DNA from 3 places in the Streptomyces sp. NPDC001933 genome. Region 3 is predicted to be linked to each of the others. Evidence: riboswitches for the same ligand, from Rfam matches in the RefSeq annotation. Region 3 holds a riboswitch; each other region holds the start of a gene.
What was found. A riboswitch is a leader RNA that binds a small molecule or an ion and turns the genes downstream of it on or off. The one in region 3 is predicted to bind cyclic di-AMP.

Region 1 (10,450 bases), on a different contig from region 3:
CACCCTCCCGGTGAAGTTCGACGACGACAAGAAGGGCGAGCTGAAAGTCGGGGCGGTCTTCGAGGGGAACGAGATGCTCTCCCCGGTCCTGGTCCCGAAGAACGTCGCCGACGCGCACGGCGGCATGTCGTACATCCGCGAGATCTGGCTGAAGACGGACGGCGGCGCGACCGACGCCAACGAGCAGGCGCTGGTGAAGGCCCTGGGTGACAACCCCGGGATGAGCATCATGGACCGTCAGGACATCCGTGACATGTTCGGCGGCTCGGTCAACCTCGCGATGAACATCATGTACGGGCTGCTGGCGATGGCCCTGATCATCGCGGTGCTCGGGGTCGTCAACACCCTGGCGATGTCGGTCTTCGAGCGCCAGCAGGAGATCGGCATGCTGCGGGCGATCGGCCTGGACCGGCGCCGGGTGAAGCGCATGATCCGGCTGGAGGCCGTGGTCATCTCGCTCTTCGGCGCGGTGGTCGGTGTCGTGCTCGGCATGTTCCTCGGCTGGGCGATCGGGCAGACCCTGTCCTCGGAGATCCCGCAGTACGCGCTGGTCATCCCGTGGGACCGGATCGCGGTCTTCCTGGTGCTGGCGGGGATCGTGGGTGTGCTGGCCGCGCTCTGGCCGGCCCGCAGCGCCGCGAAGCTGAACATGCTGACGGCGATCAAGACGGAGTAGCGGACCCGGCGGGACGGGATCCCGCCGAAGACGCCCGAGGGCCGGTGCGCGCAGCGAAGAAGCCGCGCGCACCGGCCCTCGGCCCGTCCCGGTGTGTCAACCGGTCGCGGACGCCGTCCAGTCACGGGCCCGCAGCGGCATGCGGGAGGCCCCGCCCTCCGCCGGACGCACCGCGAGGATCTGGTTGACGCCGATCTTGTTGTGCTCGAAGGAGAGGGCGGAGGCGGCCATGTAGAGCCGCCAGACCCTGGCCCGTCCGGCCGAGGTCATCCGGACCGCCCGGTCCCACTGCTTCTCCAGGTTGGCGACCCAGCGGCGCAGGGTCAGCGCGTAGTGCTCGCGGATCGACTCGACGTCGCGGGCCTCGAAGCCGGCCTCTTCGAGGGTGGCCACGGTCCGGCCCACCGGGGCCAGTTCGCCGTCGGGGAAGACGTAGGCGTCGATGAACTCGTCCACGTGGTACGCGGACTCGTCCTTCTCGGGGCGGCGGGCGATCTGGTGGTTGAGCAGCCGGCCGCCGGGCTTGAGGAGTGCGTAGAGGTCGTCGGCGTACTCACGGAACCGGACCGAGCCGACGTGTTCCGCCATGCCGATGGACGAAATGGCGTCGTAGGGGCCGTCCCTGACGTCCCGGTAGTCCTGGACCCGGATCTCGATCCGGTCGGTCAGGCCCTCCTGCGCGATGCGCTTCCTGGCGAAGGCGGCCTGTTCCACGGAGAGGGTGACTCCGGTGACCCGGGCGCCGTACTCGCGGGCGGCGTGGATGGCCATGGAGCCCCAGCCGCAGCCGACGTCGAGGAGGCGGTCGCCCTCCTTCAGCGCGAGCTTGCGGCAGACCAGGTCGAGCTTGTCGCGCTGGGCGTCCTCAAGGCTTTTGTCGTCCTCCCAGTAGGCGCAGGAGTAGACCATGGACGGGCCGAGGACCAGTTCGTAGAAGTCGTTGCCCACGTCGTAGTGGTGGCTGATGGCCGCCTTGTCCCGGCGCTTGGTGTGGAGGGGGCCGGGGCGGCGGCGCACCTCCTCGGGCGGCGGGGGCGGCGGGGGCAGGGGGCCGCCCAGTCGCAGCAGCCCCTTGGCGAAGGCCCGCACCCTGGGGTCGCGGACCGGGTGGACGCTCTCCTTGGCGTCGGCCCCGTGTTCCCAGATCAGCGAGGCCATCAGGTCCAGGGCCTCGTAGAGATCGCCTTCGATGTCGAGTTCGCCCGCGACCCAGGCGCGGGCCAGGCCCAGTTCGCCCGGCTTCCAGAGCAGCCGGCGCAGCGCGCGGCGGTTCCGGATCACAAGTACGGGGGCACCGGGCGGTCCGGATTCGCTGCCGTCCCAGGCCCGGATACGGACCGGCAGCTTTTCTCCCAGCAACTCCTCGGCAAGAGCGGTCAGCCGCAACGCGGCGTCTGCCATGGCGCACACCTCCGTGATGGTGTTCCCAATGTGCCCAAACATGGTCGAACATGCCTGCAACCACGCCGGGCACCCGTGCGCCACGACGAGGTACGTACCCGTCAACAGTCCGCGAAGCCCCCGCCATCCCGCTACAGCGCAATGGAAGGGCAAAACAGCTGTACGGCACATGCATTCGGCGCCGGATACGCCGAAGGAGCCGCCCGCACCACGGATGGCGGACGGCCCCTTCGGGCGTTGTGCGCGTACTGCGCGGGCGAGTGGGCCCGCGGGCGGACTAGGAGGCCTTGGCCTTCTCGCCCTCGGCCTTGGCGGCGGCCGGTGCCGGGGCCGGCTTGGCGGCCTCGTAGAACTCCTCGCGCGGCGTCTCCATGGCGCCGAGCGAGACGACCTCGCGCTTGAGGAACATCGCGAGGGTCCAGTCGGCGAAGATCCGGATCTTGCGGTTCCAGGTCGGCATCGCCATGCCGTGGTAGCCACGGTGCATGTACCAGGCGATGCGTCCCTTGAGCTTGATCTTCATCTTGCCCATGACGATCATCGCGACGCCCTTGTGCAGCCCCAGACCGGCGACGGCACCCTTGTTGGCGTGGCTGTACTCCTTCTGCGGGAAGCCCCGCATGCCGGAGATGACGTTGTCGCCGAGGACCTTGGCCTGCCGCAGCGCGTGCTGGGCGTTGGGCGGGCACCAGGCGTTCGGGTTACCGGCCCGGCGGCCGATCATGTCCGGAACCTGGGCGTTGTCGCCCGCGGCCCAGATGTAGTCGGTGCCCTGCACCTGGAGCTTCTCGGAGGTGTCCACGTGACCGCGCGGACCGAGCGGCAGGCCGAAGCGGGCCAGCGCCGGGTTCGGCTTCACGCCGGCCGTCCACACGATGGTGTTGGAGTCGACCTCGAGGCCGTTCTTCAGGACGACGTGACCGTCGACGCAGGAGTCCATGGAGGTCGAGAGGAAGACCTCGACACCACGGGATTCCAGGTGCTCCCGGCCCCAGGTGCCCAGCTTCGGTCCGACCTCGGGAAGGATCTTGTCGGCGGCGTCGACGAGGATGAAGCGCATGTCCTCGCGCTTCACGTTCGTGTAGTACTTCGCCGCGTCACGGGCCATGTCCTCGACCTCGCCGATGGTCTCCGCGCCGGCGAAGCCGCCGCCCACGAAGACGAACGTCAGCGCCCTGCGGCGGACGTCCTCGTCGGTCGTCGAGTCGGCCTTGTCCAGCTGCTCGAGGACGTGGTTGCGCAGGCCGATGGCCTCCTCGATGCCCTTCATGCCGATGCCCTGTTCGGCGAGGCCGGGGATCGGGAAGGTGCGGGAGACCGCGCCCATCGCGATGACCAGGTAGTCGAAGGGCAGCTCGTAGGCCTCGCCGACGAGCGGCGCGACCGTGGCGACCTTGCGGTCCTGGTCGATGGTCGTGACTCGGCCGGTGAGAACCTCGGCCTTGGGCAGGACGCGTCGCAGCGGGACGACGACATGCCGAGGCGAGATGCTGCCGGCAGCAGCTTCGGGGAGGAAGGGCTGGTAGGTCATGTACGACCGGGGGTCGACGACCGTGACGGTCGCCTCTCCGTAGCGCATCTTCTTGAGGATGCGCCGAGCTGCGTACAGGCCTACGTACCCACCGCCTACTACGAGGATCCTGGGACGCTCCGTGGTGCTCATGCCATCGAGTATCCACCCCCCTCGGAGGGCATGCTCGTGAGCCCCTTCACAAGCATGTGTCCACCTTCTGCTACACTTCGCCGCCCACGTGACCGAGGTCATGGCGACGCAGGGGAACCACGGCGTGACGGCGAACGTTGTTCACCGCTTGTGAGCTGGCCCTTGGCCCTCCGGACGGACCGAACCACCGCTCCGGTTCACCTGTCGGCAACACGTCCGGAACACTCCCGCACGACCTCGCAACAACCTTGCGGGCGGCCCCGGATGCCCATCCGGAGCAGAACCGCCCTCCACAGAGCCGAATTCCTTGTGAAGAAGTTCACGAACTTCGTCGCGGCGTGTCCCGGAAACCACCCCCCGGGTGGCCCACGAGAGCTCAAAGGTGCAGGCCAAGGTACGCGTGAGCGCTCCGCGCGGAGCGCCCCCGCCAGCCCCTTCCAGCCCCTTCCAGGCCCTTCCAGGCCCTTCCGGTGCCTGTCCCCTAGGCGATCGACCAGCCGATCCCGTCGAGGATGTCGTGCTCGCTGACGACGACCTCACGGGCCCCGGTCCGCTCCATCACGGCGAGCAGGATCAGCGCACCGGACGTGATCACATCGACCCGTCCCGGGTGCATCGCGCCCATCGCGGCCCGCTCGGCGTGGGTGGAGCCGAGGAGCCGTCCGGTGATCTCCTGGACCTGATCGAAGGAGATCCGGGAGTGGTGGATCGCCTCGGAGTCGTACGCGTCGAGCCCCAGGGCGATCGCGGCGACCGTGGTGACCGTCCCGGCGAGGCCGACGAGGGTGGCGGCCCCGGTGAGCGGCACGCTCTCCTCGGCGAGGTCGAGGGCGGCGTCGATGTCGGCCCGGATCGCGGCGACCTGGGCGTCGGTCGGCGGGTCGGTGACGACACCGTCGTGCACCAGGTGCCGCTCGGTCATCCGTACGCAGCCGATGTCGACGGAGCGCGCGGCCCGTACGTGGTCGTCGCCGACGACGAACTCGGTGGAGCCGCCGCCGATGTCCACGACGAGATACGGCTCGGCGAGGTGGTCGCGGCCCGCGAGTTCCTTGGTGGCTCCGGTGAAGGAGAACTCCGCCTCCTGGTCACCGCTGATCACCTCGGGCTCGACGCCCAGGATCTCCAGCACCCCCCGGACGAAGTCGTCCCGGTTCTCCGCGTCGCGGGAGGCGGAGGTGGCGACGAAGCGGAGCCGCTGCGCCCCGTGCTCCTTGATCACCGTCGCGTACTGCCGGCAGGCCGCGAACGTCCGCTCCAGCGCCTCGGGAGCGAGCCGCCCGGTACGGTCGACGCCCTGCCCGAGCCGGACGATCTCCATCCGCCGGTCGAGCTCGACGAGCTCACCGGTGGACGGGTCGGCGTCGGCGACGAGCAGACGGATGGAGTTGGTGCCGCAGTCGATGGCAGCCACGCGAGTCATGAAGCACTCCCACAATCAAGCCCCTCCGGCGATCGGGGAGCAGTTCAAGCCCCTCCGGGGACGAGGAGCCATTCAAGCCCCTCCGGCGATCGAGGAGCAGGGGTCCGGGGGCGGAGCCCCCGGGGAACGAACGGTCAGTCCTCGTCCGGCGCGCCGCACGGCGAAACGCACGGCCCCTTGCGCCACCACTCCGGCAGCATCGCGATCGCCTCGTCGCCCAGCGGATTCACCCCCGGCCCCGCGGCCAGCGAGTGCCCCACCAGAACGTGCAGGCACTTCACCCGGTCCGGCATGCCTCCCGCGCTCGGAAAGCCCTCCAGCACCTCGATCGCGTCGCGCCGTGCGATGTAGTCCTCGTGCGCGGCCCGGTACGCGGCGGCCAGCTCGGGGTCCGTACCGAGGCGCTCGGTCATCTCCTTCATGACCCCGTTCGCCTCCAGCGTGCCGATCGCGGACGCGGCACGCGGGCACGTCAGGTAGTACGTCGTCGGGAACGGCGTACCGTCCTCCAGCCGGGGCTGCGTCTCGACCACGTCCGGGTTGCCGCACGGGCAGCGGTGCGCGATCGCGCGCAGACCGCGCGGCGGACGGCCCAGCTGCTGCTGGAACGCGGCGATGTCCGCCTCGGTGGGCGCGGTGGACTCGGTCTGGGGAGGGGGCGTTTCCATGCCTGCCTAGGTTCTGATCGGGCTGCTCGAACTGCGGTTCTGCAGATGGATGGAGAAAGTCAGTCGCGGTCGTCGCGGTCGGCGCTGTCCACGCCGTCCCAGAGGTTGGAGTGCCACGGCCGGCCGGACTCGTCCGTCCTGCCCTCGCGCTCCTTGACCGCGTCGGGGTCGATCACGGTGTAACTGGTCTCCCCGGGAAGAAGGTAGTGCAGGTGCGTACGGGCCAGCTGCCGGATGTACGCGTCGTCCTGCAGGCGCGCCTTCTCGTCGCGCAGCTCCTCGGTACGGGCCTTGGCCTCCTGCGCGAGGCGCTCCTGGTCGGCGATCTCGTCCCGCTGCGAGACGTACTGCCGCATCGGGTACGCGAGCGCGACCACCAGCGAGCAGACCACGAGCGCGAGGAAGGCCGCCCGGCCGGTGAGCCGTGAGCGGCGGGCCTGGCGGCGGTTCTGGGACCGGTAGACGCGGGCCGCGGTCTGCTCGCCGAGCAGTCGCAGCCGGGTCGCGGTGGAGAACCGGTCCCGGTCCTTCGCGGCCATGTCCCCGCCTCCCCACTACGCACGTCCGTCCCCGCACACGGTACGGGACCGAGTGCGGGGACGGACGGAGGCCGGGGCACACGACCCCCGCCGGGCTTGTCAGCCCTTGCTGTGCTTACTGGTTCGCAGAGCGAAACCGCGGGAACGCCGAGCGGCCCGCGTACACCGCGGCGTCGTCGAGGATCTCCTCGATGCGCAGCAGCTGGTTGTACTTGGCGACGCGGTCCGAGCGGGCCGGGGCGCCGGTCTTGATCTGGCCGCAGTTCACCGCGACCGCGAGGTCGGCGATGGTGACGTCCTCGGTCTCGCCGGAGCGGTGGGACATCATGCACTTGAAGCCGTTGCGCTGGGCCAGCTCGACGGCGTCCAGGGTCTCGGTCAGCGAGCCGATCTGGTTGACCTTGACGAGCAGGGCGTTGGCGGAGCCCTCCTCGATGCCGCGGGCCAGGCGCTCCGGGTTGGTGACGAAGAGGTCGTCGCCGACGATCTGCACCTTGGCGCCGAGCTTGTCGGTGATGACCTTCCAGCCGGCCCAGTCGTCCTCGTACAGCGGGTCCTCGATGGAGACCAGCGGGTACGCGGAGACGAGCTCCTCGTAGTACTCGGTCATCTCGGCGGCCGAGCGGGCCTTGCCCTCGAACTCGTACTTGCCGTCCTTGTAGAACTCGGACGCGGCGACGTCGAGCGCGAGCGCGATGTCCTTGCCCGGGACGTAGCCGGCCTCCTTGATGGCCTCGAGGATGAGGTCGAGGGCGGCGCGGTTGGACTCCAGGTTCGGCGCGAAGCCGCCCTCGTCGCCGAGACCGGTCGACAGGCCCTTGGTCTTCAGGACCTTCTTCAGCGTGTGGTAGACCTCGGCACCCCAGCGCAGCGCCTCGGAGAAGGACTCCGCGCCGATCGGCGCGATCATGAACTCCTGGATGTCCACGTTGGAGTCGGCGTGCGAACCGCCGTTGAGGATGTTCATCATCGGAACGGGCAGCAGGTGCGCGTTCGGGCCGCCGAGGTAGCGGAAGAGCGGCAGGTCCGAGGCCTCGGACGCGGCGTGGGCGACGGCCAGCGAGACGCCGAGGATGGCGTTGGCGCCGAGCGAGCCCTTGTTCTCGGTGGCGTCCAGGTCGAACATCGCCTGGTCGATCAGCCGCTGCTCGGTGGCGTCGTAGCCGACGAGCTCCGGGCCGATCTGCTCGATCACGGCGAGGACGGCCTTCTCGACGCCCTTGCCCTGGTAGCGGTTGGGGTCACCGTCGCGAAGCTCAATGGCCTCGAACGCACCGGTGGAGGCGCCTGACGGAACGGCAGCACGGCCCGTGCTGCCGTCGTCGAGGCCGACCTCTACCTCGACCGTGGGGTTTCCGCGGGAGTCGAGGATTTCCCGGGCTACGACGACGTCGATGGACGGCACGAGGCATCTCCTTCTGGGATATGACGCTGGTTGTGCAGGGTCGCTTTGGCCTTGCGACAAGAGCCTAACCGGCCCGGCCCGATCAGTCGGCCGACCGCCCGACCCCTGGGACGAAAAAGGACCCGGGGGCACACATTACCGGACAAACTGTCAGATTTTTACCGGTCAGTAACTACAACAGTTGAACGGTCCGCCGCTCCCCCGAGCGCGAACGGCAGCACCCCGGCCGGGCGCATACGGGGGAATGCGCGCCGGGCCGGGGTGGTACTCGGGGAGGAGCGAGCCGCGACTACTTCGTCAGGTGCAGCTGCTGACCCGGGTAGATCAGGTCGGCGTCCTTGACGATGTCCTTGTTCAGCTCGAACAGCTTCTGCCAGCCGCCCTTGACCTTGTGGTCGGCGGCGATCTTGCTCAGCGAGTCGCCGGAGACGACCTTGTACTCGCCGTCGCCCTTCTTGACCTTCTCGCCGGTCGGCGTGGTGACGGTCTTCTTCGACTCGGCCTGCGGGGCGGTGGTGCGGTCCGAGCGGGAGGCGGCGGGGGCCTCGGTGCGCTCGGCCTGCTTCGGCTGGGCCTGCTGCTTCGGGGCGGCCGGGGCGCTCTGCTGCTCGGAGGCGCCGGAGCTCGCGGTCGAATTGGAGGAGGAGTTCGAGGACGAGCCGGTGTCGACGCCCGGGTCGACGCCGTCGTTGGTCAGGTTGCCGGCGCCGGCGCAGCCCCAGGCACCGGGGCCCTGCATGTCGAGGAGCTTCTCGGCGGTGGCGATCTGCTGGGCCTTGGTGGCCAGGTCGGCGCGCGGGGCGTACTGCGTACCGCCGGCGGCGGCCCAGCTGGACTGCGAGAACTGCAGACCGCCGTAGTAGCCGTTGCCGGTGTTGATGGACCAGTTGCCACCGGACTCGCACTGGGCGACGGCGTCCCAGGTGGCGACGGAGGCGGCGGAGGCGCCGGTCGCGCCCATCAGGGGCACGGCGACTGCGGCACCGGCGACACCGGCGAGCGTGGCGATGCGGACGGCCTTGGACGGGCGGCGGTGCTTGCCCTTGCTGGAAAGCAGCATGGAACTTCTCCTCACCGACGCCTACGAGGTGAGCTGTCGGGTTCGGGCCAAGTGAGTTGCCCGGTCGCACGTCCTAGCACGCGACTTCACCCCAAGCCGGTCCTGATGCGTCTTTCGACGATCGGGCCCGGCGCTTACCTGGGTCCCCCGCTCCTGCCTACGGCGCTTTACGCGTCTGTTCCCTTCGACCGACGGCAGGATTCGGCGTGACGGTCGACGGGGCCCGCGGTGCGAGCGGTTCCGACCGTAAACATACGCAACCCCCACATTCAAAGACGGACACATCGGACAATAAACCCTTACTTGCATCTGAAGAACCGTCGTTTCCGCAGGTGGGACGCGATGCGGAAGGGCCCCCGGACGCGACACGCCAGTTGACGCAAAGAGACCCATGTCTCACTTACGCATAAGCGGACATAGGTCCCTGAACTGGCCCACTTTTTGGGGCTCTTTTAGTCGATTATCAGACTTCCCTCACTTGGCCTTCACATCGAGATCGAGGCTCTGGCCAGGGAGGATGAGGTCCGGGTCGGCGCCGACGGCAGCCTTGTTGGCCTCGTAGAGCGCGGGCCAGCCGCCGGGAACCTTCTGTGCGTCAGCAATCGACCAGAGGTTGTCGCCGGCGTGGACGGTGTACGTGCCGTCGGCGGCCGGGGCGGCCGTGTCGCGCGCGTCCTTGCCGCCGCGCGATGCGTGACGGCCCGACTCGCGGCCGTCGGCGTCCGCGCCACGCCCCTTCTCGGCGGCCGGCGCGCCGCGGTGCTTGCCGCCCTTGCCGCTGGACGCGTCGGGCGAGGCGGGCGCTCCGGAGGACGGGGTGGTCGAGGCCGAGGGCTTCGGGGACGGCGAGGTCTTCCCCGACGGCTTGCCGGACCCCTCCGAGCCGTCCGCGCCGTCCGTACCGTCCGAGGCGCTCCCGGACGGCGTGGCGTCGCCCGACGGGTCCGCCGACGCGTCGTCAGCCGGCTTCCCGCTCCCGGCCGGGTCGTCGGCGGGCACCGAGCCCGGGTCCACGCCCGGCAGCGTCCCGTCCACGGCCAGACCGGAGATGACCGCGCAGCTGGGCCAGGCCCGCGGGCCCCGGTCGTCCAGCACCTTCTCGGCCACCTCTATCTGCTGCGCCCGGCTGGCGAGGTCGGCGCGCTCCGCGTACGCCTCACCGCCGTACGCCTTCCAGGTCTCCTGCGAGAACTGGAGGCCGCCGTAGTAGCCGTTCCCGAAGTCGGCGCTCCACGCGCCGCCGCTCTCGCACTCGGCCACCCGGTCCCAGGTCGTGGCGTCGGCCGCGTGGGCACCGGACGCGCCGAGCAGCGGGATGGCGATGGCCGATCCGGTCACGCCCGCGGCGACGACGATGGCGGGTGCCTGACGGGGGCGACGGTGTTTGCCGTTCGCGGAGCCCATGGGGTTGCCTTCCGGGTAGCTGACGTGTGACTGGTGAGTCGAACGGTGAACCTAGCCGGGTTCGAACGGGAGTCACAAGTCGATGCAGCGCAGATCACGTGAAAGTCACAGAGTTGACGGTGCGTCACTTTCTGCGTGGGCGGACCCCGGGGTGAACTCCACGGGAAGCGTGCGGAGTCCGCGCATGATGAGCCCGCCACGCCACCGCAAA
Region 2 (10,450 bases), on a different contig from region 3:
CAGCAGTTCCATCACCTCGGCCGACATGCCGTCCGCCGAGGTGTCGCTGCGCTTCACCTTGTAGCGGCGGTGGGCGTCGTTGGACTTCAGGTAGTCGGCCTCGATGGCCTCGCGCTCGACGCCGACGGCGAGCAGCGACACCGCGATCGACAGCCCGGCCCGGTCCTTGCCTGCCGCGCAGTGCATCAGGGCGGGCACGCTGTCCTCGGCCAGGGCGTGCAGCACCCGGCTGTGCTCGGCGGTGCGGTCCCGGATGATCGAGCGGTACGAGGCGACCATCCGGTCCGTCCCCTTTCCGTCGCCGAGAATCGAGCGCAGCTGCTCGACATCGCCGTTGCGGACCATGTGCCAGAACTGCGAGCCGTCCGCCGGGTCGGAGAGCGGGATGCTGACATTCCGTACGCCCGGCAGCTCGACGTCCAGCCCGTCGAGCCGGCGGTCGGCCGCGTTGCGGAAGTCGAAGACCGTGTGCAGGCCGAGGCCACCGAGGAACGAGGCGTCCTCGGCGGTGGCGTGCGCGAGGTGACCACTGCGGAAGAGCCGCCCGTGCCGCACCCGACGCCCGTCCACGGTGGGCAGCCCGCCCACGTCGCGGAAGTTGCGGACACCCGCCAGCTCGGGTTCCGTCGACGGGATCTGCGGCAACTGCTGCGTCACGGTGACTCCTGGAGTGTCTGATGCCGGCGCGAGTCGCAGGCAAGGCCACTCCCGCGACGATACGACATTGATTCTTCAGGCAATCATCTCGTCCTTTCCCTGTCGACACTCGGGCGAACTCCGGTTCTCCCGCAGCGAATCCGCCCGGCCAATTCCTCACCGGGCCGTTGCCCGCACTCGACCGATGGTCGATGATGTGCGGAACTGTTCGAATGTGGGGATGCGATGATCGAGACGGACGCAACCGGCCGGACCTGGCTGCTCACCGGGGCGAGCAGCAGCTACGCACTGCGACTGACGGAGCAGGACGAGCTCGTCCATCTGCACTGGGGGCCGAGGATCGGCCGTGCGGCGGCCGAGGCGCTGGCCGCCGCACCGGAGCTGCCCTTCAGGGCCTTCGAGTCCCACCTCGACGGCCGGGAGGAGTATCCGGTGGAGGGCGGGCCCAGGTTCGTCCGCCCGGCCCTCTCGGTGCGGACCCCCGAGGTCCGGGGTACCGAGTGGGCCTTCGGCGCGGCCGAGGCGGACGGGGACGAGCTGCGGATCGGCTTCACCGACTCGGTGCACCGGCTCGCCCTGACCCTGCACTACCGGATGCGGGACGACTCCGACGTCGTGGAGCGCTGGGCCACCGTCGCCCACGCCGGACCGGACGGCCCGCCGCTGGAACTGCTGCGCGCCGACGCGGCCGCCTGGTCGCTGCCGGCCCGCGACGGCTGGCGGCTGAGCCGGCTGCACGGGCGCTGGGCGGCGGAATCTCGGCTCGCACGGGCGGAGCTGATCCCCGGCGAGAGCGTCATCTCCAGCAGGCGGGGCCACACCGGCCACCAGTTCCTGCCCTGGGTCGCGCTGGACGCCGACGGCGCCGCGACCGAGGAGAGCGGCGAGGTGTACGGCTGCGCCCTCGGCTGGTCCGGGTCGTGGCGGATCTCCGTGCAGCGGCTGCCCGACGGGCTCGTACAGATCACCGGAGGCGCCGGCTACGACGACTCCGGACTGCTGCGGCTGGCGCCGGGGGAGTCGTACACCACTCCCGTCTTCGCCGGTCTGTGGAGCGGGGAGGGGTTCGGCGGGGCGAGCCGCGCCTGGCACGCCTGGCAGCTGGCCCATGTGATCCCGGACGCGGCGAACCTGCGGCCGGTGCTCTACAACTCCTGGGAGGCGACGGGCTTCGACATCTCGCTGGACCAGCAGCGGGCCCTTGCCGAGCGGGCCGCGGCGATGGGCGTCGAGCTGTTCGTCGTGGACGACGCGTGGTTCGGGCAGCGGACCAGCGACCGGGCCGGGCTCGGTGACTGGACACCGAATCCGGACCGCTTCCCCGGCGGGCTGAAGCCGCTCGCCGACGAAGTTCACGGGCTCGGCATGCAGTTCGGTATCTGGGTCGAGCCGGAAATGGTCAATGCCGACAGTGATCTCTATCGCGCGCATCCCGACTGGGTGCAGCACTTCCCCGGGCGGGCGCGGACGGAGTACCGCAACCAGCTGGTGCTCAATCTGGCCCGCCCCGATGTGCAGGAATATCTCTGGGAACAGCTGGACACACTGCTCACCGAAACTCCCGTCGACTATGTGAAATGGGATTTCAACCGCTGCTTCACCGACGCGGGCTGGCCGGGCGAGGAGTACCCGCAGAAACTCTGGATCGAGCATGTGGACGCCTTGTACGTGCTGATCGACCGGCTCAGGGCCGCGCATCCCACGGTCGCGTTCGAGTCCTGCTCGGGCGGCGGGGGCCGGATCGACCTGGGAATCCTGTCCCGTACGGACCAGGTGTGGACCTCCGACAACACCGACCCGCTCGACCGTCTCGCCATCCAGGAGGGTTTCGGGCACATCCACCCGGCCCGGGTGATGGCCGCCTGGGTCACCGACAGCCCGAACGACCAGCTCAACGGCAGGGTCAGCTCGCTGCGCTTCCGTTTCGTGAGTGCGATGGCCGGTGTGCTCGGGGTCGGTGGGGACCTCACCGAGTGGAGCGAGGCGGAGCTGGCGGAGGCGCGGACCTGGGTGGACCTCTACAAGGAGATCCGGCCGGTCGTGCAGCTGGGTGAGCTGTACCGGCTGCGTGCGCCGCGCGGCTCACTGAGCGCGGTCCAGTACGTCCACGGGGACGACGCCGTGGTCCTGATGTGGCTGGAGGCGCAGCGGTACGGGGAACGGCCACCGGTCCTGCGGCTGCGCGGACTCGACCCCGCGGCGACGTACACCTGCCTGGACACGGGGGCGGTGCACCACGGTTCGGCGCTGCTGCACCAGGGGCTGCACACCGGACTCCGGGGTGATCTCGACGCCCGGGTGCTGAGGCTCCGACAGGGATGATGGGCGGCATATGTCCGTAATAGGGGTATTTGCCCGAACATGGCCTGCTTATAAGGGACATGGGGGGTGCCTCGTGAGCGGGATCATATCCGTGACGGTGTGTGGCGACGGGGGAGTCGGGTAATCCGTGCGCCGCGCGGAAAGCCAAGATCCTTAATCCACGGAGTGTGACCGGAATTCCGCGCCGATTTCCCCGGCGCGGATTCCGGTGTGGAACCCGTGGCTTGTTCTCGTCGTCCCGACTCGCTTACGGTCACCGTCAATCCGGTCGGACCGCCTAATCCTGCCGCCGTCCGGAATTCACATCCACTCATCGCGTGGCAGGAGCGGGGGAACCAGGTAAGCCGCCGACCGGAGAAATCCGGCCGGCTCGGGGTGAAGTCGCGCTCAGCGCGGCCGGGCATCTCCAGCCCGAACCCGACAGCTCACCTCGCAGGCGCCGGAGAGGAAACAGACCATGCCCATATCGGGTAAGCACCGTCGTCCGAAGGTCAGCACCATCGCCCGTGGCGTCGCCGCGGTGAGCGCCGGCGGCGCCGTCGTCGCACTGCCGCTGCTCGGTGCCACCGGTGCCCAGGCCGCCCCGGCCGCCGCGCCGCAGTCGGCCGCCGCCACGCAGGCCGCCCCGGCCGCGCAGAAGCAGGCCGCCACCACGACGTACTCCGTCGTCTCCGGCGACTACCTGTCGAAGATCGCCGCCGAGCACCAGATCAAGGGCGGCTGGCAGAAGCTGTACCAGGACAACCGCAAGGTCGTCGGCGAGGACCCCAGCCTGATCTTCCCGGGCATGAAGCTGACCCTCGGCGTCAAGGCCTCCGGCAACGCAGCGCCCACCGGCGCCGGCACCGGCTCGGCCCTCCCGTCGAAGGCGCCCTCGGTGGTCGTCGAGAGGTCCGCCCCGGCCAAGCCCTCCGCCGCCCCGGAGTCCAAGGCCCCGGCCTCCGCCCCGGCCGCCCAGAGCAACGGCTCCGGCTACGTCCACCCGGTCCCCGGTAACCACACCACCAATTACCGCGCCTCCGGCTCCAACTGGTCCAGCGGCAGCCACTCCGGGATCGACTTCCCCGTCGCCTCCGGCACCAGCGTGAAGTCCATCACCTCCGGCACCGTCGTCACCGCCGGCTGGGGTGGCGCGTACGGCAACCAGGTCGTCGTCAAGCACGCCGACGGCCACTACTCGCAGTACGGCCACCTGTCCTCCGCCTCCGTCTCGGTGGGCCAGGCCGTGAGCGCCGGTCAGCAGATCGGCCTCTCCGGCTCCACCGGCAACTCCACCGGCCCGCACCTGCACTTCGAGGTCCGCACGGGCCCGGCGTACGGCTCGGACATCGACCCGATCGCCTTCCTGGCCTCGCACGGCATCTACGTCTGAGCCGAACGGCCGGGCAGCTGAGCGACAGAGCATGACCTGAGCAACACGGAAGGGGCGGTGCGCGGCGGCGCATCGCCCCTTCTGCTTATTCCCCCTTTACCAAAAACTGACCGGGTGGTCTATCTCACCACCCGTCAACCCTTTATTACGGTCGCGTAGGTCACATTCGGCGGTGCAGGATAAGCGTTTGTGGCAGACGATTCGAGAAAAAACCAACGTGGCGTCAACAACCGACAGGGCGTCATCGGGTCGTACGCGGCGATTGGCGACAGCTTCACCGAGGGAGTCGGCGACCCCGGCCCGGACGGGACCTTCGTCGGCTGGGCGGACCGATTCGCGGTACTTCTCGCGGACCAGCTACCGGACCCCGATACGACGGGCACGGAAGGCTCCGCGCACGGCAATTTCAGGTACGCCAATCTCGCCGTACGCGGACGCCTCCTCGACCAGATCGTCGAGGAGCAGGTGCCGCGCGCCAAGGAGCTCGCACCCGACCTGGTGAGCTTCTGCGCGGGCGGCAACGACATCATCCGGCCGGGCACCGACCCCGACGACGTGGCCGAGCGCTTCGAGCGCGCGGTCGCCGAGCTGACCGGGGCGGTCGGCACGGTCATGGTCACCACCGGCTTCGACACCCGTGGCGTTCCCGTGCTGCGCCATCTGCGCGGCAAGATCGCCACCTACACCGCCCATGTGCGGGCCATCGCCGACCGCTACGACTGCCCGGTCCTGGACCTGTGGTCGCTGCGGTCCGTCCAGGACCGGCGCGCCTGGGACGACGACAGGCTCCACCTGTCGCCCGAGGGACACACCAGGGTCGCGCTGCGCGCCGCCCAGGTCCTCGGCATCGACGTACCGGCCGACCCCGACCAGGAATGGCCCCCGCAGGCACAGCGCGGCACCCTCGAAGTACGGCGCGACGACATCCACTGGGCGCGCGAGTACCTGGTTCCGTGGATCGGCCGGCGGCTGCGCGGCGAGTCCTCCGGCGACCACGTCGAAGCGAAGCGCCCGGACCTCCTGCCGCTCTAGACGGCAGTCCGGGTCCGTGGTGCCGTCGCTCGGCCGACCCGCCTGAACCTCAGGCCGGTCCGGCGAGCGACGGCAGCACAGCCGCCGGGATCCGCTCCAGCACACCGCCCGCGAAGACGTCGTACAGCGGAAGCGTCTCCAGGTGCACGTACCCGATGTGGCAGTCGCAGACCGCCAGCGGACAGGCGCGCGGACCGAGCGCCCGCCGGTAGCTCCCGTCGTAGAGATTGCCCAGCTCCGCCGGTACGAAATGGCAGCGGCGCACGGTGCCGTCACCGTCCACCGAGATGACCGACTCACCGGTCCGGCAGGGCAGCCCGGCCGACCGGTGCGGATGCCGGCTGTACGGGAAGAGCGGGTCGATGGCCGTCCAGCGGTCCGCCTCCTCGTCCGTGTACGTGTGCCCCTCCGCCGCGTTCACCCAGAGATAGACCTCGTCCGGCAGTGCGGCGCGCAGACGTCGCGCCTCGTCGAGATGGTCGTCGAGCCCGACCACACCGACGCTGTGGCGGATGCCGAGCGCGGTCAGCTCCCGGCACTTGTCGAGGAACCGCTCGTACGGTGTCTGCCCCGGGTGGTACGTGCACCACAGCGCGATCTTCTCGCGGCCCGCCCCACCTGCCTCGGCCAGCCACCCCGTACGGCTGCTGATGTTGGTCTGGATCGCGACCCGGCGGATGTGCGGCAGCTGCGCCAGCTCGACCAGGGCACGGCGGTACCAGGAGCGGACCAGGCCCTCGCCCCACGGCGTGAACAGGACCGAGATCCGGTCGCCGGTCTGCGCCGCGGCCCACGCCGTGAACCGCTCCAGCGCGGCCCGGTCGGCGCGCAGCTGCTCCCGGCTGTCGCGCCGCTTGGCGAACGGGCAGTACGGACAGTCGTAGTCGCACGAGGAGAGCGGCCCGCGGTAGAGGATCGTCAGGTCCATCGGCGCACTCACTTCAGTTCGTACGCGGCCATCGCGGCGCGTACCCCGGGGGAGAAGAGATCCGGGCCCAGCGCGTCGGAGTGGGCCAGGCCTTCGGTGGAGAGCCGCAGCCGTCCGGACGCCCCGGCCGACGCGTCGAGCCAGCCGCGCGCCTCGAACCGGGCCAGCTCAAGGGGGAAGTCGTCGGCCGGCGAGGTGCCGAACCGCTCCCGGTAGTCGGCCAGCGGCAGCCCCTCGGCCTGGAGCACCGACTGAAGCAGGTGGCGCCGGCGAGCCTCGTCGCCGTCGACGTACCGTCCGACCTCCGCGTGCGAGAAGTTCTCGGTGGCGGTGTAGCCGTCGATGATCGCCCGCACCTCCCGCATCTCCACCGCGTAGTCGAAGGAGTAGTGCAGTTTCGTGGTGTACGAACGGGCTCCGCACCCCAGGCCGATCATGCCGTCGGTCTGGCAGGCGTAGTCGTCGGGCCCGTCCGTCCGCGGGGCGTCGGCGCGGCGGAACATCCGCATCGACACCTGCTCGTAGCCATGGGCCAGTAGGTGGTCCCGGCCCGCGCGGTACAGCCGAAGCCGCTGCTCGTCCCAGGCCGCGTCCGACGCATCTGCCGCGGCCTCGCTGTCGGCACCGAGCCGGCCCAGCCCGGTCAGGGGGCGCACGTACAGAGGATAGAGGTACAGCTCCTCCGGCCGCCAGCCGAGCGCCGCGTCCAGCGAGGTGCGCCAGCTCTCCTCGGTCTGCCCGTCGATGCCGTAGATCAGGTCGATGTTGAGGACCGGGATGCGGGCGTCACGTATCCGGTCCAGCGCCGCCTCCACATCGGCACGGCGCTGCGGGCGCACGGCGGCCCGCGCCTCGGCCTCGACGAAGCTCTGCACCCCGATGCTGATCCTGGTCGTCCCGCGGTCGGCGAGGACGGCCAGCCGGTCGGCCGTCGCGGTCGACGGCGACGTCTCGACCGAGAGCGGAACGGACCGCAGGTCGGCCCCCATCCGCTTCTCCGCGATGTCGCAGAGCCGCTCAAGCTCCGCCGCGGTCAGGAACGTGGGCGTACCCCCGCCGAACGCCGCCGCGGCGAACCGCACCGGACCGTCGTCGCCCAGTGCGTCCCGGACCGCGGCGGCCTGCCGGTCCAGCGCGTCGAGGTACCGGGTCGTCAGCTCGCCTGGGGCACCGATCCGGGTGAACAGATTGCAGAAGCCGCAGCGGACCTCGCAGAACGGGATGTGCAGGTAGAGCGAGAGCGCGTCCTTGCGCTCGGCCGCCCACAGCTCGCGCAGCTCCGGCCGGTCGGCGAGCGGCCGGTAGGCGGTCTTGTGCGGGTAGGCGTACACATAGCTCTGGTACGGCCGGACGGCCGGTGCGGCGGTCGTGGTGCGGCTCATGGTGCGGTGGCCCCCGGTTCCAGGAAGAAGTGCGCGTACGGAACGGTCCAGACGGACTCGTGACCGAGCCGGTGCCCGGTGTATCCGTCGTCCCCGTACGCCGTGCCGTGGTCCGAGCAGACGATGGCGAAGCAGCGGCGGCGGCTGCTCGCGGCGGCGAAGAGCCTGCCGATGTGGGCGTCGACGTACTCCAGGGCGGCGGCGTGGGTGGCGCGGGAGTCGCCCGCCTCGCGGGTGGCCCCCGGCCGGTGGAACCAGTTGGGCTGGTGCAGGGCGGACACATTGACGAAGAGGAACAGCCGCTGCTCCGCCGGGAGTCCGGCGACGACCTGCTCGGCACGGGTCACCTGGGCCTCGAAGGAGGTGGGGGACGCCACGCCGAACTCCGGCTCCCAGTGGCTCTCCTGGAACATGTCCGGCAGTACGGAACCGAGCGGCGGCTGCCGGTTGAAGAAGCCGACACCGCCGATGCACACCGTGCGGTAGCCCACCTCGGCGAGGCCGGAGAGCAGATCCGGCGTGTCGTAGACGAAGGTGCCGGAGGCAGTGGACTCACTGCCCGCGAAACGCGCCGCGAACAGCCGGGGGTGCGGTCCGGGGCCGGCCGGTGTCGGCAGAAATCCCGCGAAGATCGCCTGGTGGGAGGCGTAGGTGAAGCTTCCCGGCGCATGCCGCTTCTCCCAGACACCGCCCGGCAGATGACGTGCCAGATGCGGAATGCGCCCTTCGGCGGCGAGCTCCACCGCCACGTCGTAGCGCAGTGTGTCGAGGGTGACGAGCAGCAGATCGTGGCTGCCCACGATCCCGCTCATGTCCGGTTCATTAATATCCGGGTTCACGGCGTCCGCGGGGGTGGGGGCAGTGTCAGGCGGTGGCGGTTGCACGGTGGTTCCTTGCTCTGTTCTGTACGGCGGCGACCTGCGCCGCGTACGTGTCCAGTCCCTCGGCGCCGCTGCCGGGAAGCCCGGTCAGGCGCGGCAGCAGATCGCCGAAGGCGTTGACCTCGCCGACGGCGAAGCGCCGCCAGCCGGTCGCGGGCAGCAGATCGACACCCACGCACAGGGTGTCCGGGAAGCAGGCCGCGGCCCGTTCGCACACGGCCAGGGCCCCGCTCCAGCTGCCGCCCGCCGCCTCGACGGCCGCGCGGACGGCGTCGAGATCTCCGCGCTCGCCGCCGAGGTGAAGATTGGTCATGGGGGAGTGGCTGGTGCGTACCACGGCGTGGGTGGCCCGGCCGTCCACCACCACGACCCGAAGGTCCGTCGCCCGGCCGTGCCGGGTGGCCTTGGGCAGCCAGCGCTCGATGTGCAGCCCGTCGGGTGCGAGCGCGTCGACGACCGCCGCGATCTCCGGCTCCGTCGTGATGCGGCGCACCCGCAGGGAGTTGAAGAGCCGGCCGGACGCATCGCGCTCCACCGAGGTGGTGGCCCTGATGCGGCCCGGCCCGGCCGTCTCCACGGCCAGGACCCCCGAGGCGGACGAGCCGTGCGCGAGCTTCACGAAGACCCTGGACATGCCGTGGTCCGCCATCCGCTCGCGTACGTCCGCCCAGTCCCGCACCACGGGTGCCGCGGCCCCGGAGGTCGGTGACGCCGGGACCGGCACCCCGGCCCCGTCCAGTACCCCATGGCAGAGCCGCTTGTCGAAGAGGACCGCGACATCACCGGGGTCGTCGAGCAGTTCGGCACCGGCAGCGGACGCCGCCCGCGCCACCGTCCGCACGGCCTCGGTGAACCGGGCGTACCAGAGGGCGGATCCCTCGACCCTGGTCGGATCGTCGACGCTCCGCAGAAGCCGCTCCACCTCGGCGTCCTCACCCGGCGAGTCCAGCCGTACGGTCTCGCCGGGCAGGAAGACGGCTTCGCCGCGCAGGACCGCCGACCAGGGCACGACGCGCGCCGCCGGCAGCCCGGCGGCGCGCACGGCGTCCTGGAAGAACGTGACCCGGCGGTTGCCGGGCACACCCACGACGGCGAAGCGCGGCACCCGGCCCGCCGTACTACTCGCTGACGGCGACATAGCGGTCGATGCCCTCTTCCGGATCCCAGTACTCGACATCGTCGATCTCGCCGTTCACCCGCTCGGTTCCGAGCAGGTTCCTCAGACGTTCCACCATCGGGTCGCTCATGTAGTGGTGGTGCAGATCCAGCGACTTCAGGTGGGTGAGCGGCTGGCCCGAGAGCAGTGCCTCGGCGCCTTCGTCGCCCAGGGTCCCCATCGCGAGGGAGAGCGATTCCAGCTGGGCGACCACCGGGGCGGAGGCCACGGCGGCCGCGATCTCGTCCTGGATCTCACTGTTCTGCAGCCCCAGATGGCGCAGGGCGGGGAACGTCGCACCGGAGAGCAGCGGGGCGAGGTCCTCGACCGTGCTGTCCCCGCCGTACTCGGTGACGCCGAGCCAGAGTTCGAGCCGTTCCAGCGCGGGCAGTTCGGAGGCGCCGATCGCGCGCACGACGTCGGACGGGAGCCCGCCGGACTCGAACCGCAGTGACTTGAGCGACTTGTGCCGCACCGGCCGCAGCCCGATCACCGGCCGGTCGCCGACCTCTTCGCCGGAGCCGCGCACCGTCAGCTCCTCCAGCTCCCCGAACGCCTCTACCACCGGGGTGATGTCGCACATCTCCAGCCACGACAATTCGCATTCCTCGCTGACGACATCGGCGAGGAACAGCGCCCGCAGGGCGGGGAAACGGTCGGCGTGAGCGACCAGCAGATCGACGACCGGGGCGAACGGCTCGTACTCCTCCTGCCACCAGG
Region 3 (10,450 bases):
TTCGGTGAAGGCCCTGAGAATGCGCCGCTTGAAGTCGGGGCGGGGGTGCAGGGCGACGATCGCCGCGCGGTCCGCCTCGCTGATGTCGTCGTACCCGATGCCCAGTACGTCGTACTCCACCCCCGCAGTCACCAGTGCGACCTCCGGCTCCATGAACGACGGGATCCCCGGCGTCGTGTGGAGCGCGATCGCCGTCCAGACGCGGCGGATGCTGTCCTCGGGCACACCCCGGCTCTGCAGGAACCGCCGCGCCTCGTCGGCGCTGTCCACCTCGAACCGGCGCCCGCTGGCACGGAACTCCTCGTTGAGGCCGAGATCGTGGAACATGGCCGCGACGTAGAGCAGTTCCGGGTCGAAGCTCAGCCCCCTGTTGTGTCCTTGGAGACCGCCGAAGAAATAGACGCGGCGGGAGTGGTGGTAGATCAGGTCGTCGGTGGTGTCCCGCACCAACTGGGTGGCGGCTGAGGTCAGTTCGGTGTCGGGAACCGTCACGGTGGTGGGGGCGGGGAGATCGGCGCTGCCGGCCATGGGAACTCCTTCGGCGTAAGGGACCTGTCGAATCGGACGTGAGCGACTTCGGCGCACCGGACTTCGGCGCACGGGGCTCCCTGCGGCCCCGGTTCACGGACGGGATCCGGGTGGTGCCGTGCGTGGAAGTCCACCGTCGGCCACGTCCCGGTCCGCGAGGGAGAGATGGAGGTGGGCCAGGTCGTGCGGGACCGGTCCGTCGGGTCGGAAGAGCGGTGCGCTCGTCCCGTCGGCCGCAGTGGCCGGAGCGTCGGTGAGACGCAGGCGGGTGCGCAGCCGTCCGTAGAAGTCGTGCGGGCCGAGCCTGATGACGCGGAGGCGGTGCGGTGACGCGTACACCCCGATCCAGTCCCCGGCGTCCAGTACGCCGCGCAGCTGGCCGTCGATGGTCACCGCGCCCTGCCCAGAGTGCGGCAGGACCCGGACGGCGATCGGTTCATCGGCCGCGGCGACGACGGTGCGGTCGAAGGTCATGTGCGCCGCCACGGGCGTGAAGAGGACGGCGTCCATGCGTGGCGAGACCACCGGACCGCCTGCGGCGAAGCTGTAGGCGGTCGAGCCGGTGGGGGTGGCCATGATGACCGCGTCGGCCGAGTACGAGGCAAGAAGCCGTCCACCGATGTAGACGCCGAGGCTGACCTGCCGGTCGCGGGCGAGCTTCTCCACTACGACGTCGTTGAGCGCGGTGACGTCCAGGGCCACGCCCCAGTCCTCCGCCCCGGCCTCCGCTTCGAGGTCGACGTGCGGGGGCGGCAGCATCGGGCGTCGTCCGTAGGCCATCAGGGCGTCGATGTCCTTGGGCACTTCGAGTACACGGGAGGCCCGCATGGTCAGGGTCATGCGCTCCTCGACCGCCGCCCGGCCCCGGTGGACGGCGTCGAGCGCCCGGACCACGTCCTTCGCCGGGACCTCGGTGAGGAAGCCGACGCGGCCCAGGTCGATCCCGAGGACCGCACCGTCGTTCTTGGCGGCGATCCGGGCGCCGCGCAGGAACGTCCCGTCGCCGCCGAGCGTCACGATGAGATCGGGATTGCCCGCGACATCGGCTTCCTCGCGCCCGCCGCGCCTGCGCTCGTCGTCGCGCCACACGTCGATGTCCGTGCAGGGAATGCCCTCGCGGGCGCACCAGTCGCGTACGACGCCCGCCGCGACGACGGCCTCGGGACGGCCCTGGTGTACGACGACTCCGACCCGTGCCACGCTCATCCCGCTCCGACTCCCCGTGTTGTGACGACGGCCTGTCCTCACCCCACTGTGCGGGAGTCGGGGGTGGGTCCGCCCGTCGTCGGGCCGTCACGGCGCCCGGTCGGGCGATCCGGCCCGCGCCGGCGGCCCGGCCGGACACGTGTCCGGCCCGCCTGGGGATGGTCTTTGCCGACGGGCCGGGCACGGCACGGAACACGTCCGGGTCAGGACTGCGCGTCCTCCGGAATGCTGACCAGCCAGCGGGTCTCCTTGCGGGGCCGCAGGTAGAACGCCCAGTAGAGCGTGGCGACCGCCGTGATCCCGCCGGTCCACAGCAGGTACTCGGTCTCCTGCTGGGTCAGGATGTACGCCAGTACGGCGATCAGCAGGACCGGGACGGCGGGCCAGAGCGGCATGCGCCAGGCCGGCGCCTCGCGGTGGGCACCGCGGCGGCAGAGCAGTGCGGCGACGGCGACCAGCAGGTACATCGCGGTGACGGAGACTCCGGTGACGCCGTACAGGGTGTCGAGGTTGACGAAGCAGAGCGCCGCGCCGGGAACGCCGACGACCAGGGTCGCGACCCACGGGGACCCGAAGCGGCCGAGCCGGGACAGGGCGTTGTTGACCGGCCCGGGCCAGGCCTTGTCACGGGCGGAGGCGAACAGCACCCGCGAGTTCTGGATGACCATCACGATGCCCGCGTTGATGATCGCGAGGGCGACGCAGAGGCTGACGAAGGTCCCGACGGCCGAGTTGGACCAGGCGGCGACCATGGTGTTGAGGTCGCCCGAGGTCAGTGCCGCCAGGTCGGGGGCGCCCAGCGTGATGGCGATGACCGGGACGAGGATGACCGCCGTGGAGATGGCGAGGGTGGCGAGCACGGTGCGGGCCACGTTGCGCCGCGGGTTCTCCAGCTCCTCCGAGAGGTAGACGGCCGTGGAGAAGCCCTGGGTGATGAAGAGCGCGATGGCGAGCCCGGAGACCACCATCATCGCGGTGACGGTCGAACTCCCGCCGCCCGACGAGGCGACCGAGCCGTGCACCAGTGCCGAGGCGCCGCGCTCGGAGTGCGCGAAGCCGAGCACGGCGACGACGGCCGCCGCGATCACTTCGAGGACGAGGAAGATGCCGGTGATCCACGCGTTGGCACGCAGGTCCAACAGACCGGCGAGGGTGGCGAGCACCATGACGCCGGCGCCCGCGACGGAGGCCGGGATGTGCACGACGGGAGCGAGGTAGTCGGCCGTTCCCATGGCGATGACCGGGGGCACGATCATCACGACCAGCAGCGAGAGCACGAAGACGAGCCACCCGGCGAGCCGCCCCGCCATGGTCGACACCATGGCGTACTCACCCCCGGCGCTCGGAATGAGCGTGCCCAGTTCCGAGTAGCAGAAGGCGACCGCGATACAGAGCAGCGAGCCGATGGCGATGGTGAGGGCGGTGTACGTGCCGAGGCTGGAGAACAGGTCCGGTACGACCACGAAGAGGGTCGATGCGGGCGTCACGCAGGAGAGCGTGAGCAGTGTTCCGCCCACGACGCCGATGGAACGCTTGAGCTTCTGTGGAGTGGGGCCGGTCGCTGGTGCGAGCGCCTGGGGAGCGCTGAGCGTTTCGGTCATCGTGCGGTTCCGATCGACAGGTGCGGTGTTCGAGCACGGGAGCGCTATCGCCTCCAGACGAGGACGTGGTGAGTGGTTTCGTCGCTCCCAGCGCGACATGCAATCCTGACGTGATCCGCAGGTCAATAGGTGTTCACCTTCGGAATTCGTTGCCCCGAGGGGGCGATTCGACGATTTGGCGCTAACAACGCGTCAATGCATGAGGATCGGTGGGTGCGGGAACCGCAGCCGGGCCCGGTGGAAAGTTTCGCCCATTTCCAGCATCCGGAAGGGCGGGGCTGCCTGACCGGGACCGAAGCGCGGGGCTCACGGGTCGCGCAACCGCTGTCGTGGTGCCAGCCTGGAGTCATGGCTTGGGCGTCGTGGACGACTTGCGGTGTGTTCTCGGGACGCGGTGGCGTGCTCACGGACGAGGTCGGTGTGCTGTCCGGAGACCTGACCGTTCACACGACCTGGGCGGATGACTCGGCCCAGGTCACTGTGCAGTACACCGGTGCGATCGACTGGTTCACCATGTCGGGCAGCCCGGTGCGGTGCTGTTCGGAGGAGGACAGCCGCAGCCTGCACGCCGCGGCGGTGCAGGCTGTCCGGGGCGGGGAGGCGGCGACCGTTCCCGTACTGCCCCGCCGCGAACCACGGCGGCAGGCGGCGGAACCCGCCCAGGAGTGACGGAGCCCGGCATCACCCCGGGGCGTCGCGGCCACACCCCTCATCGGAGCCTGAGTCACGGAGGGCTGCGGCAACCAGCCCCGAGATATCGTCCCTCGGTACTCCCCCGCCGCCCACCAGCCGGTCGAAGACCAGCCCGTCCACACAGGCCAGCAGCGTGAGCGTGCGGCTCTCGGCGTCGGCCACCCCCCGCGCACGCAGGAAAGCCCGCACTGCCTCACGAGCCGCGTTCTCCCGCGGCACAAGAATCTCGCGCAGCTCCGGGTGGCGCACGCTCTCGACCGCGCACGCGTAGCGGGCGAGCGACCGCTGCCGCCCCGTTCCGGTCAGCCGCCGCTCGACGAAACCGGCGAGCCCGTCCGTCAGTTCACCGGCGTCGCGCATCACCGGCGCCCGCTCGCCGGCCGCCTGGAGTTCCGCCTGGTCGTGCGCGACGAGCCGTCTGACGAGCGCGGTGAGCAGGGCCTGACGGGTGCGGAAGTACGCCGAGGTGGTGCCGGGCGGCAGCTCGGCCGCCCGGTCCACGGCCCGGTGGGTCAGGCCCCGCATCCCCTCCTCGGCCAGCACCTGGATGGCGGCATCGGCCAGGACGGTCCGTCGATCTGTGCTCATGCCCCCTTTCTACACCTGTAGAGACGGCGTAGTACGCTCCTTCTACAGCTGTAGAAGGTCGGGGCAGGGCGCGAGGAGGGACTCGGCATGGGTAACGGTGCGGTGGTTGTCGGCGGCGGCATCGGCGGGCTGGCCGCCGCGATCGGGCTCCGGCTCGTCGGCTGGGAGGTGACGGTCGTCGAACGTGCCCGCACCCTCGACGACGCGGGCGCGGGCATCTCCCTGCACGCCAACGGCTTGCGCGCGCTGGACGCCCTCGGTGTCGGCGCGGCAGTGCGCGCGGCCGCGCGGCCCCAGTACACCGGTGGCACCCGCACCCCGGACGGCCGCCTGCTGGCGCGCATGGACGGTGCCGCGCTGGAACGCGAGCTGGGGACCCCGATCGTGGGCATCCCCCGGACCGGGCTGCACCGCCTGCTGCGCGCGGCCCTGCCTCCCGAGTCCCTGGTCATCGGGGCCGAGGTGACGTCCGTCGACCGGTCCGACGCCTCGCGGGTGCGGCTGGCCGCCGGTGACACCCGGCTGGAGGCGGATCTGGTCGTGGCCGCCGACGGGATCGGCAGCCGGTTGCGCGGCCTGCTCTTCCCGGGGCACCCCGGTCCGGCCCACAGCGGCTCGACGGTGCTGCGCGCCATCACCGAGTCGCCGGTCGACCTGCGTACCGACTTCGAGCTGACCTGGGGACCGGGGGCCGAGTTCGGTCACATCGCCTTCGCCGACGGCAGGGCCGAGTGGCACGCGGTGCTCAACGCTCCCGCCGGTGTGCGCCATCGGGACCCGTTGGCGGAGGTCCGCCGCCGGTTCGACGGCTGGCACGACCCCATTCCCGCCCTGCTGGCGGCGACCCGGCCCGATGCCGTCCTGCACCATGACGTCCACGAGCTGGTCGTCCCGCTTCCCTCCTACGTGGTGGGCCGGGTGGCACTGCTCGGTGATGCCGCGCACGCCATGACCCCGAATCTCGGCCAGGGGGCCTGCCAGGCACTGGAGGACGCGGCAACACTGGCCGCCGCGCTGTCCGGCGAAGCGACCGTCGAGTCGGCGCTCGGCCGCTACGACGCGGAGCGCCGGCCCCGCAGCCAGTCGGTCGCGCGGGCCGCGCGGCAGGCCGGCCGGATGGGCCAGCAGCTGTCCCACCCGGCGGCCGTCGCGCTGCGCAACGCGGCGTTGCGTCTCGCACCGTCCCGTGTCACGGTCCGCACGATCCTCCGCCACGCCGACTGGACACCCCCGAGGCTGGGCTGACCTCGGGACGGAGCACCCGGCCGTGCGGCGGCGGTGTCGCGTACGTCAGTAGGCCCCGAAGACGTTGTCGATGGAGCCGTACCTGGCGGCCGCGTAATTGCACGCTGCCGTGATGTTGGCGACCGGGTCGTAGCTGTCCATCGAGGTCCCGGGCACGTGGTAGGCCCGGAACGTCGGATCGATGATCTGGAGGAGACCCTTGGACGGCGTCCCGGCGGCGGCGTTCGAGTCCCAGTTGTTGATGGCCCGGGGGTTGCCGGACGACTCGCGCATGATGTTGCGGTGGATGCTGTCGTAGCTGCCCGGGATGTTGTGCTCGGCCATGACGGCCAGCGACTCCTTGATCCAGCCGTCCAGATCGTTGGTGTACGTCGCGGACTGCGCAGCCGGTGCGGTGGCGGCGAACTGCGCCGGAGCCGCCGAGGCTGTGTGGGCACCGAGCAGCGGCAGCAGGAGGGCGGCGGCGCCGGTGCCCACGGCGATGAAACCGCGGGTCAGCGGGGTGGACTTGCGACGACGGTACGTACCCGTTGCGGACATGGTGGATTCCTCTCCGTCGCCTGCGAGGTGAGCTGTCGGGTTCAGGCTGGAGATGCCTGGCCGCACACGATCGCGGCTTCACCCCGAGCCGTTCCGGATTCCGGACCGGCGGCTTACCTGGGTTCCCCGCTCCTGCCGTACATGGGTGGTCGGATGGCCGGACGGCGGCAGGATTCGGCGTTCCGTCCGGATTGACGGTGACCGTAGGCGAGAAAAGCCGAACGGGACAAGACCCCAATTTCCGAATGCAATTCACCCACAAGATCGATTAACGGGAATTTCGGTAATCCACCTCACACCGCAGGACCCACTCCCCTTGCGCGGAAAGGGAACCGGTTCACGGGACGCGGCATCCCGCGGGCTGAACGTGACTCGCGCCACGAATTCACAAAAGCGGGCATTTCACCCAGCGACCGCCAAGGCCCGGTGACATTGCCTTTCCGCCCCCTGGTCGTTACAGTTTCGATGTCCTGTTGTCTCCGATTGAGGTGGACGTTGCGCATCTGAGGTTCGCGAACATCACGCCGTACGGCTTTGCCCGTACGCCCGTCACGCAGTAGCAGTGCTGCGCACTGCCCGTGACCCCGCGTGGATGCGACCTCGGTGCATGAGCCGTCCCTCGATCTTCAGGACCGCCGTATCTCCTTCCGCTGCCCGGTCGCCGCGTGGTGCTCGCATACGAAGCCCCCTTCACTGCGCTTGCGAATGCGAGGAACACCCATGGCGACACCCACCACCCCCCACGCCTCCCTCACCTGCTCGGCCCTGACCTTCCGGTGGCCGGACGGCACCACCGTCCTCGACGGGCTCTCGCTCAGCATCGGCCGGGGGCGCGTCGGGCTCGTCGGCACCAACGGTGCGGGCAAGTCCACCCTGCTACGACTGCTCGCCGGTCAACTGCGCCCGTCCCAGGGGTCGGTGACCGTCGGCGGCAGTCTCGCCCACCTTCCGCAGAACATCACCCTCGACACCACACTTCGGGTGGACCGGGCCCTGGGCATCGCCGAGCAGCGCAATGCGCTGCGCGCCATCGAGGCCGGGAATGTCGACGAGAAACACTTCGAGACGATCGGCGACGACTGGGACGTCGAGGAACGGGCCCTGGCGACACTGGGATCGCTCGGCCTCGGCGACATCGAACTCGACCGCACCTTGGGGCAGTTGTCCGGAGGGGAGACCGTTCTGCTCCGGCTGGCCGCGCTGCTGCTGGAACGCCCCGACGTCCTGCTCCTGGACGAGCCCACCAACAACCTCGATGTGTTCGCGCGCCGCAGGCTCTACGAAGCCGTCGACTCCTGGCGCTCGGGCGTACTGGTCGTGGTCAGCCACGACCGGGAACTGCTGGAGCGCGTCGACCGCATCGCCGAACTGCGCACCGGTTCGGTGAACTGGTACGGCGGCGGCTGGTCGGCGTACGAGGAGGCCGTGGCAGCCGAACAGGAGGCCGCCGGGCGGATGTTGCGGGCGGCGGAGGCCGATGTGCGCCGCCAGAAGCGTGAACTGCAGGAGACCCAGGTGAAGCTGGCCCGGCGCCAGAAGAACGGCCGGAAGGCGGAGGCCGAGGGCGGCCTCCCGAAGATCCTGGCGGGCCGCCGGAAGCGATCGGCACAGGAGTCGGCGGGCAGGCTTCGCGGCGTCCACGAGGAGCGTCTCGGCGAGGCGCGCGAACGCCGGGAGGAGGCCGCCGACGCGATCCGCGACGACGCCGAGATCCGCGTGAGCCTCCCGCACACGGCGGTGCCCACCGGGCGCACCGTGCTGAGCCTGAACGGGCTGCGCCCCCGGTTCGGCAGGCTGCGCGAGGGAACGCTCCAGGTGAACGGGCCGGAGCGCATCGCGCTCGTCGGCCGCAACGGCGCCGGTAAGACGACGCTGCTGCGCACGCTCACCGGTGAGCTGGCCCCGTTGTCCGGCGATGCCAAAACCTTCGTACCGGCGCGGTTCCTACCGCAGCGGCTCGATGTGCTGGACGACGGACTGAGTGTCGCGGCGAACGTGGCCCGGATGGCGCCCGGCGTCACCGACAACCACATCCGCGCCCAGCTCGCACGCTTCCTCTTCCAGGGCAAGCGCGCGGAACAGCCGGCGGGCACACTGTCGGGCGGCGAACGCTTCCGTGCCGCCCTCGCGGCGACGATGCTCGCCGCACCGGCCCCGCAGCTGCTGATGATGGACGAACCGACCAACAACCTCGACATCGCCAGTGTGCGACAGCTGACCGGTGCGCTCGACTCCTACGAGGGCGCACTCCTGATCGCCAGTCACGACCTGGCCTTCCTCGAATCGGTCGGTGTCACCAGGTGGCTGCTGGTCGGGGAGGAGCTGCGGGAGACCGGCGCGGAGGAGGTGGCCGAACTGCTGCGCGCCCCGATCGGTTGATGGCGGGGCTGTCGGCCTCGTGCGCCTCACAGCCGCCGGACGCGCAGCACGCCGGTCAGCATCGGGAGGGTGAATTCGCCGCGGGCGGTCTCAGGCCTGCTTGCGAGGAAGGCGCGGATCCGGCCCAGCAAGGCCTCTCGCTCCTCTGCCGGCATGACGAGCACCCCCGCCCGCGTCGCGATGGTCGCGACGAGGGAGTCGGCGGTGCGGTGCTGCCCGTGCGGGAACCCGGTCTGCTCCGGGGAGCCGAACCGGGCGGCCTCGCCGGTCTTGGGGAGGTGCATGTCCGCCGTCTCGGCGCGCCAGCTGGTGGGCGTGTCCCTCGGGCCGATGGCCGCGCTCCCGCCGACCCGTGCCAGCCCGGCAACCCACTCGACCCGGTCGTCCATCAGGTTCCACAGGCCGGCCAGGATGCCGCCGGGTGCGAGGACCCTGGCGATCTCGGGTCCCGCGACGGCCATGTCGAACCAGTGCATGGCGTTGCCGGCCAGCACGGCATCGACGGAGGCGTCCGGCAGCGGGATCGACTCGGCGCTGCCCTGCAGGGCACGGACGGCCGGAAGCGAACGGCGCAGCTCGGCCAGCATCGCCGGGTCGGGCTCGACCGCGATCACTTCGGCACCCATCGCGGCCAGGGTGGCGGTGAGTTTGCCGGTTCCGGCGCCGAGGTCGAGCACGCGTGGGCCGGGCGCGGGTTCAAGCGCCCAGCCCACCGCGTCCTGGACGTAGTCCGGGCGGTGCTCGGCGTACGCGACCGCCGCCGTGCCGAACGACGAGGCGTGAAGCAACTGTTCGTCACGATCCATGCGGTCACGCTAACCGCGCTGTCGGCGGGTCGGCCATCCCCTTGCCGCAAGTCCGGCAGCGGCGCCGGAGGCCGCCGGCCGAACGGCTGTCTGTGGGACGTGCCCGTACCGGCCGGACCGGGAGAAGGGGTGCGGGCCTTCGTACGCCGGCGGCCCGCACCCCTGCCGGGGTCAGAGCCTGTCGATGATCTTGTTCATCTGCTCGATCTCGGCGGTCTGGGCCGTGACGACGGCACCGGCGAGCTTCTTCGCGTCGGCGTTGTCGCCGTTCTTCTGCTCGTCCTCGGCCATGGTGACGGCGCCCTGGTGGTGCCCGATCATGAGCTGGGCGAACTTCTTGTCGAAGTCCTTGCCCTTGGCGGCCGCCAGATCACTCATGTCCTTGCCGGACATCATTCCGGGCATCGCCGAGCCGTGATCCATCCCGGGCATGGCACCCATCGAGGACGAGGGCAGCGGCTTGCCCCACGACTTCAGCCAGCCCTTCATCGTGTCGATCTCGGGGTCCTGGGCCTTCTCGATCGCGGTGGCCAGCTTCTTGATCTCGGGGTCGGCAGCGCGGCCGTCGGCCAGCTTCGCCATCTCGATGGCCTGCTCGTGGTGCGGAATCATCTGCTGCGCGAACTCCACGTCGGCGTCGTTGAACCCGGCGCCGGGGGTGGCCGGTGCGGAGGCGCCGGCCGAGCCGTGGGCCATGCCGGGCATGGACGAACCGTCGGACTTCGAGCCGTCGGAGGAGCCGCAGGCGGTCAATGCCAGAGCGAGGGCGGCGACGGTGCCGGCGGCCGCGAGGGTGCGACGGCGGGCGGCGGAGCAGCGGGAAGCGGACATCAGAGGTTCTTTCCAGGTGGTTGCGCCACGTCC

Region 1: another riboswitch for cyclic di-AMP. It lies ahead of ACFYY7_RS19075 (transglycosylase family protein); the one in region 3 lies ahead of ACFYY7_RS12485 (transglycosylase SLT domain-containing protein).
Region 2: another riboswitch for cyclic di-AMP. It lies ahead of ACFYY7_RS31565 (peptidoglycan DD-metalloendopeptidase family protein); the one in region 3 lies ahead of ACFYY7_RS12485 (transglycosylase SLT domain-containing protein).

What each region holds. Positions count from the first base shown of each region.
Region 1 covers NZ_JBIASS010000007.1:79,661-90,110, forward strand. The annotation lists gene ACFYY7_RS19040 (ABC transporter permease) at 1-676, shown strand, start outside; gene ACFYY7_RS19045 (class I SAM-dependent methyltransferase) at 773-2,077, opposite strand; gene ACFYY7_RS19050 (NAD(P)/FAD-dependent oxidoreductase) at 2,355-3,740, opposite strand; gene ACFYY7_RS19055 (exopolyphosphatase) at 4,222-5,163, opposite strand; gene ACFYY7_RS19060 (DUF501 domain-containing protein) at 5,298-5,831, opposite strand; gene ACFYY7_RS19065 (septum formation initiator family protein) at 5,891-6,370, opposite strand; gene eno (phosphopyruvate hydratase) at 6,486-7,775, opposite strand; gene ACFYY7_RS19075 (transglycosylase family protein) at 8,065-8,835, opposite strand; cyclic di-AMP (ydaO/yuaA leader) riboswitch at 8,839-9,010, opposite strand; gene ACFYY7_RS19080 (transglycosylase family protein) at 9,310-10,239, opposite strand; gene ACFYY7_RS19085 (cytochrome P450) at 10,345-10,450, opposite strand, start outside.
Region 2 covers NZ_JBIASS010000015.1:237,299-247,748, reverse strand. The annotation lists gene ACFYY7_RS31575 (tyrosine-protein phosphatase) at 1-657, opposite strand, end outside; gene ACFYY7_RS31570 (alpha-galactosidase) at 883-2,979, shown strand; cyclic di-AMP (ydaO/yuaA leader) riboswitch at 3,277-3,433, shown strand; gene ACFYY7_RS31565 (peptidoglycan DD-metalloendopeptidase family protein) at 3,437-4,351, shown strand; gene ACFYY7_RS31560 (SGNH/GDSL hydrolase family protein) at 4,541-5,383, shown strand; gene ACFYY7_RS31555 (STM4011 family radical SAM protein) at 5,433-6,311, opposite strand; gene ACFYY7_RS31550 (STM4012 family radical SAM protein) at 6,320-7,693, opposite strand; gene ACFYY7_RS31545 (STM4013/SEN3800 family hydrolase) at 7,690-8,505, opposite strand; gene ACFYY7_RS31540 (STM4014 family protein) at 8,558-9,712, opposite strand; gene ACFYY7_RS31535 (STM4015 family protein) at 9,693-10,450, opposite strand, start outside.
Region 3 covers NZ_JBIASS010000004.1:310,188-320,637, reverse strand. The annotation lists gene ACFYY7_RS12515 (HD domain-containing protein) at 1-528, opposite strand, end outside; gene ACFYY7_RS12510 (NAD(+)/NADH kinase) at 622-1,734, opposite strand; gene ACFYY7_RS12505 (APC family permease) at 1,938-3,335, opposite strand; gene ACFYY7_RS12500 (hypothetical protein) at 3,684-4,004, shown strand; gene ACFYY7_RS12495 (TetR/AcrR family transcriptional regulator) at 4,017-4,616, opposite strand; gene ACFYY7_RS12490 (FAD-dependent monooxygenase) at 4,704-5,861, shown strand; gene ACFYY7_RS12485 (transglycosylase SLT domain-containing protein) at 5,907-6,401, opposite strand; cyclic di-AMP (ydaO/yuaA leader) riboswitch at 6,406-6,591, opposite strand; gene ACFYY7_RS12480 (ABC-F family ATP-binding cassette domain-containing protein) at 7,122-8,780, shown strand; gene ACFYY7_RS12475 (class I SAM-dependent methyltransferase) at 8,807-9,586, opposite strand; gene ACFYY7_RS12470 (DUF305 domain-containing protein) at 9,758-10,417, opposite strand.